DNA from 2 places in the Exiguobacterium sp. BRG2 genome. Region 2 is predicted to be linked to the other one. Evidence: predicted binding sites of a transcription regulator. Region 2 holds the regulator's gene; the other holds the start of a gene.
The links. Region 2 encodes LexA, which represses DNA repair genes until DNA is damaged. Its sites were predicted from a motif close to CGAACATATGTTCG; they were not measured.
Positions count from the first base shown of each region.

Region 1: Q9R23_RS13670 (NUMOD4 domain-containing protein) is a predicted target of LexA. The motif match lies at 1,757-1,770, and genes of this name have one in related genera.

Region 1 covers NZ_JAUZUW010000011.1:108,691-112,112, reverse strand. Annotated here, with positions in the region: gene Q9R23_RS13685 (DNA alkylation repair protein) at 1-739, shown strand, start outside; gene Q9R23_RS13680 (GNAT family N-acetyltransferase) at 740-1,081, shown strand; gene Q9R23_RS13675 (AAA family ATPase) at 1,119-1,697, opposite strand; gene Q9R23_RS13670 (NUMOD4 domain-containing protein) at 1,830-2,357, shown strand; gene Q9R23_RS13665 (methyl-accepting chemotaxis protein) at 2,405-3,422, opposite strand, start outside.
Region 2 covers NZ_JAUZUW010000001.1:437,798-441,219, reverse strand. Annotated here, with positions in the region: gene Q9R23_RS02250 (DUF896 domain-containing protein) at 1-170, opposite strand, end outside; gene Q9R23_RS02245 (YneB family resolvase-like protein) at 284-937, opposite strand; gene yneA (cell division suppressor protein YneA) at 983-1,270, opposite strand; gene lexA (transcriptional repressor LexA) at 1,482-2,096, shown strand; gene Q9R23_RS02230 (metal-binding protein) at 2,128-2,598, shown strand; gene Q9R23_RS02225 (MIP/aquaporin family protein) at 2,785-3,422, shown strand, end outside.

The DNA.
Region 1 (3,422 bases), on a different contig from region 2:
GCCATATTCGACGTCTGAGTTCGCTGTCCGGCGTTTTCTACTCGCTGATCAAGAGCGTTATCTCGAGCAAGCACTCATATGGGCAACATCAGACGATGAACATGTCCGGCGCTTAGCGTCGGAAGGGACACGACCGCGTCTGCCATGGGGACAAGCGATTCCGAGTCTGATTGCTGATCCGCGACCGTCATTACCAATTCTTGACGCGTTACTACAGGATCCGTCACTCTACGTCCGAAAAAGTGTCGCTAATCACTTGAACGATATTTCAAAGACGCATCCGGAATATCTGATTGAGCGGATCGAACGTCACTTAAGAACAGATCCGAACACGGATTGGATTTTACGCCACGCCTCCCGGACGTTACTCAAACGTGGAAATCCAGAAGTCCTGCAGTTGTTCGGACACGTTACGCAAGGAGAGGTCGAGATTACAAATTTAGTCGTCTCGCCGGTTACGATTGGCGGAGAGCTCGATTTCTCATTCACCGTGACGAGTTCTGTTCCACAACGCCTACGCTTGGAGTACGCGATCGATTACGTCAAAAAACGCGGAACGAGTCGAAAGGTGTTTCAACTGCGGGAGCGGGAAGTCAAAGGTGTCTTACAAGTCGAACGACGCCAATCGTTTCGGAACATGACGACGCGTGTCCATTATCCTGGTACACACACATTGACGATTTTGATTAATGGAGAGGCTTACGCGGCAGCAACGTTTGAGGTCGAGGAGGAGAGCTGAATGCAAGGACGGCATCCGGATTTTAAAACGTCACGATTATTTGTCGAAGCAACGGATGAAGAATCGGGTTGTAAGTGGACGTTGCATGCGATACGTGAGAAAACGATCGTCGGAACGATTATCTTCACTTGGAATGCATCCATCGGAATCTTACGTTACACGACGACTGATGAGGACGATCAGCACGGGTACATTACGGAAGCCTTGACGTCGATTTTGTCATATCTCGCGCGGACGTTATTATTGACGCGTGTCTATAGTGAAGCGGGCAGTGAAACGGTCTGGCGTCGGAATGGATTTCAGTTGCAGGCGAATCGATATGCACGTGAACTTCATCATTAAAGCCCCGTCTGCTGAGCAGGACGGGGCTTATTTGTGATTAGACCGTTATTTTCGACCAGTTGAAATGGTCGCAAATCGCTTCAGCGCTTTCACGCGCACTTAACTGTTCCGTATCAAGAAAGAGATAATTGACGTCCGGCAATTCGCCTGGCAGCGAGCGTGTCCGGTATCCGTCTGCCGTCTCGCGTAAGTCTTGTTCAGAAGCAGCGAGGTCGCGCTTCGTCACTTTGTGCGTCAATCGGTTTTCGGTCGTGTTCCGGTGCAGACGGATCGCGAACGGCGCATCCAGTTCAACGATATAGACGTCAGCACCTGCTTGTTCGAACAACTCAACCGTTTCTTCGATGAACTCGAGACCACCACCTTCGACGCCGAATAAACAGAGGAATGTAAACAGGACACCTTCAAGCGAACTGTTCGCCATTTCCTTGAACATCTCGCGCCGAATCGTATCTTTTAAGCGGTGATGGGCGGGTTCAGAGAAATCAAAATAAGGCAATAACAAGTCGATCGTCTGGTGGTTATGGAAGACTTTCATCTCCGTCAACCGTTCGATTTCCTGACCAATCGTCATCTTTCCGACCGCTTGGGGACCAAGTAACAAGACAAATTTCATGGACGAACCTCATTTCCTTTTTCTGCTAAGAATAGCACATTCCGATGAGTGACATCACTAGAACGCTTGTTCGTAATTTGATATAATTCAGGTATGAAGTCCCGTCGTGTCCTTGTCTGAAGGAGGACAACTATGCAAGAGCAATGGAAGGCCGTCATCGGCTATGTAGGTATATATGAAGTCTCGTCACTTGGTCGCGTAAGGTCGCTTGATCGGACAATCGTGACGTGTCACAGCGTCCGACAACGCCGAAAAGGTGTCTTGCTCCGACCGCGGCTCAATCGGGAAGGATATCGGAAAGTCACGCTCTATCAACGGGGGCGAGGAGAACGAGTGCAGGTCGGTCTACTCGTTGCGCAAGCTTTTCTGACGGTCGACGTTACGGAAGTGCGACTCGTCCGACGCAACGGTAAACGAGCTGACGATCAGTTGTCGAACTTAGACGTGTTGCCTTCATTTGATCAGCAGTATACCGAACTACTTGGTGAGTTTGAACTCTTATTAGAACAACATGTGACACTGTCATCATTCCAGATTCGAGCGATTCGCGCCCAATATGAAAAAGGGAAGACGATTCGTCAACTGGCGGAGCAGTATCAGGTGACTGAGAACCGGATTCGCAATATCATCGATAAAAAGGAAGCACGTTATATCGGCTGAGAACAGAGGAAAAGAGCGCTTGCCAGGAATGGCAGGCGCTCTTTTTGTTAAGACGACGATTCGCTCGAGCGAACGGTCTGTTGCAACGAACTGATCCGTGACTCGAGTACCGCGCTATGTGTCTTCAATTCCGTTTGCTGAATGACGTGGTGTTGCATTTGATCCCCGAGCACTTGGCTATAGGACGAGAGCTCTGACATCAACTTTTGGACAGATTGTAGATGCTGTTGCATATTCGACTGGACTTCTGCGACGATTTGACGTTGGTGTTCAACGGTCCCTAGTGTTGTCTCGATCGTCGTCGCTTCAGTCAGCATCTGTTGCAAGTGCTCCGTTGCCGTCTCAAGCTGTTGTGACGTCGAGAGAAACCGTTCCGTCATCTGCGAGAGCGCTTGTTCGACTTGATTGAGCCCTGTCGTCCACGTCTGATTGACCTGACGGATGTGGTCCGTACTCGTCCGGATATCGATCGCTAGTCTTTCGACTTCCTTGGCCACGACCGTGAAGCCACGACCGGCTTCGCCAGCACGAGTTGCCTCGATCAGCGCATTTAGCGATAGGCGGCGCGTCTCTTCAGCGACACGCTGGATGTGGGAAATTGAGGTCTCCATCTGCTGCTGTAGGTGTGAGGTCTGTTGCAAGATTTGCTCTGTCGTCGCGGATTGTTCCTTCAGCAAGTGGCTTTCCTCTTGTAATGTCTCAAGTGTCGTGTGATTTATCTGAACAGTCTGTTGAAAACGGGTTACGGCATGTTGACTGTTCAGAAGTGTCGTTTGCATTTCGCTTAACGCATCGTGTCCTTGGGCAGTCAAACGTGTCGAAGCGACGATCGTCTGATCCATCTGCGTCGATTGCGCAAGTAAAGAACCGGCGACTTCATCGACGGCTTGGACCGATTGATCCATCGCGGATAAGCGCGAGGAAAAGTGAGGCTGGACGGATTCAAGTTCCTGACTGGCTTGTTGCATCTCCGTCGTTAAGTCATTAATTTGTTGCATCAACTGATTGTATTGAAACGTCAGCTGTTGTAACTCAAAGGTCGTCGTCTTGAGCGTTAACGGACGA
Region 2 (3,422 bases):
TCATCGACGATTTTCATGCCCATGAGTTGGTTTTTGAACGATCCACGGAATGCTGCGAGATACGCTGCACGTAATTCTTTTTGCTCTGCCGTTTCCGCTTCTGATAACGGCTCGACTTTTGATTTATTCGCTAATGCATTGATTCGATCTAATTGTTCTTGTGATAACATGGAATCCCTCTTTCTTTATGACTCAAACTTGAGTTGTTCAATTGTATTCTTACTGTAAAAGAGCTTATAAAAAAAAGCAAGTTAACCGCGTCAGTCGACGGGTTACTTGCTTCTCATTCCGGGCTAGGTGTCAGTTCGCGGTATTCAAGATATCGACGATTGACCGTTGCTTTTGAAATATCATGCCCCATCCCCCGCAAGGTGATGGCGATATCAGAAAACGTCAATCCGAGTTCTCGAAGACGTACAATTTCTTCGATCGGTACGTCTTTTCGACTACGTCCTGCGTTCTCTCCTTGACGATTGAGATTTCGTTCCGGGCGAAAACCTTGTTCGACTGCTCGCCGCATGCCACGGGCGATTTTTGCATTATGCAGTTTCCGTTGGTATTCTTCCACGAGTGAGACGATCTCAAGGACCATCGCTTCTGCATCCGCAAGTTGATATTCTCCATCTGAATCAAGCGTCATCAAGCGGACCCCATGTTTTTTGAATGTATGCAAAATAGCGATTTTTGCATTCCCTCGACCAATCCGTGTATCATCTGTCACCAGGACCGCATCTACCGTATCGCGTGTCACATAATCAAGAACTGTTAGCATCCCTTCCCGATCAACATCATATCCACTCTCTTTTTCAGAGACGATGTCCACGACATCAAATCCCTTTTGAGAAGCAACCTTCGAAAGCTCCATCCGTTGGCGTTCAATCGAACTATCTTGTGCTTCTTTTTCGGTCGATACTCGACAATAAATCACGACCTTCATCGTACCTCACATCCCTGTTCGTTCTTTCACAACTTTTCCATTTTGTCATTGCTGTGCGATTGGTACAACGATTTTGCTTTTTGAGATGACATGTTTTGTCTCAACATCATTATTTTTGATCAACCAGTTGACGTATTCCTCATCTGACATCGAACCGTCATTGTAGACTTCAGCAATTTGTTCGACTGTAGCGTTCTCATCGACCGTAACGGAAGCCGTCATCAATTGCGCTACTTTTTCATCTGGGCGTGGTGTGAGTAAAAAGATCACGAAGGCAATACTTAATGCATAGAAGAGAATAGAAAAAGCATGAGTACGAATCGTATGAATCATCATGAATCCCTCCAAATATGAAATGAATGAGTTAGAATAAACGTTCGCGGAACAATTGTTCGCATAACTCATAATAAACACAGAACCCGTGTTCGGTCAACACAAAATGTCGAACAATTGTTTGTACGCTCATTTGTTCTATGTTATAGTGAATTTAGAAACATATATTCTTACATTTCAAAATTCAATCCAGAAAGAGGTGGCAATTCGTATGCGGAAAATGTCTAAGCGTCAACAAGAGATTCTCGACTACATCGTCTCTGAAGTGAAACTGAAGGGGTATCCCCCATCAGTTCGTGAAATCGGAGAAGCAGTCGGACTCGCGTCTAGCTCGACGGTACACGGTCATTTGGATCGACTCGAGAAACGGGGAATGATTCGCCGTGACCCGACGAAACCACGTGCGATTGAGATATTGCTTGATAAGCCTGAAGAAATCACGGAAGCCATCGTTCATGTTCCCGTCATCGGGAAAGTCACAGCTGGTCTTCCGATTACAGCGATTGAAAACATCGAAGAACAATTCCCGCTTCCTGCACATTATGTAGGAAACGAAACGGTCTTCATGTTGACGATCGATGGGGAATCAATGATTAACGCAGGTATTCTTGACGGCGATCGTGTCATCGTACGCCAACAAAACACAGCAGAAAACGGAGAAATCGTCGTAGCTATGACCGAAGATAGCGAAGCGACGGTGAAACGGTTCTTCTTAGAAGATCAACAGGTACGTCTACAACCAGAAAATGACTCGATGGATCCGATGTATTTCGATAATGTCTCCATTCTTGGTAAGGTAATCGGCGTGTATCGGACGATTCATTGACGGAGGGACCAGTTACGACTGGTCTTTTTTCATGCCCTCAGGAAACGTACATGATACCGTCAATACCGTCGCACTGACGGGTTACGTTGCGTATTCGGTCGCAACGCAACAAACGGATTGGTTACCGACTGCCATCGGAATCGCTGTCGGTACGCTTTGGTTGTCACCTGACCTCGATTTAAAGTCAGAACCGTATTATCGCTTTGGACCATTTCGAGTCCTGTGGATGCCTTATGTGAAGATCATGCCCCACCGCTCGATCTGGTCACACGGATTGATCATTGGGGATGTCATCCGACTCCTTTATAGTGCTGCACTTGTGATTCCCTTATTATTTCTCAGCTTGTATTTTCAAGTCATCGCGTCAGAGACCATTGATTCCTGGTTCGCTTCCCTACCCGCTTTTGTCATTGGTATCATGGTGGCGAGTACAATTCATATCCTACTAGATTATTCCAGTAGTTGGTTTCGACCTAAAAAAAGAAAAAAGCGTCGTCGTTAACACCTCTTTTGCTTGCTTGCAGGCAAGACGAGGTGTTTTCTTATCCAATTTTTCGTATCTTTAAACATTAAAATAAAAAATTTCCATTCCTATATTTCAATTATATGTATTGAAAACGTTATCAAATCGGAGTAATTTAAAGTAGAAAGACCATTATTTGCTTTAATCCAAAGGGAGGGTTTTTGCATGAATAACTTTGTACTAGAAATGATCGGTACGATGATCCTCATTCTGCTCGGGGATGGTGTCGTCGCCGGTGTCGTCTTGAGAAAGACGAAGTCCGAAAACAGCGGATGGATTGTCATCACGTTCGCTTGGGGTCTTGCCGTCATGACAGGAGCATTCGTCGCTGCTGAGAGTGGAGCGCACTTGAACCCTGCTTTAACAATTGCACTTGCTTTAAACTCTGATTTACCGTGGGCAGACGTTCCTGTCTATATTGCCGGACAACTTGTCGGAGCTTTCATCGGCGCCATTCTCGTTTGGCTTCATTACATGAAACATTTTGAAGCGACTGATGATCAAGCTGCAAAACTCGGTGTGTTCGCAACAGGTCCAGCGATTCGCCATACGCCGTCGAACTTGATTTCTGAAATCATCGGGACATTCGTTCTCGTCTTCGGTATCTTGGCGCTCGGTTTAACGACATTCGGTGACGGCTTAAAACCACTTATCGTCGGTTTACTCGTCGTCGTCATCGGTCTATCACTTGGTGGTACAACAGGATATGCCATCAACCCGGCCCGTGACCTTGGACCGCGTATCGCACACGCTATCCTACCGATTCCGAATAAAGGTTCATCTGACTGGGGCTACTCATGGAT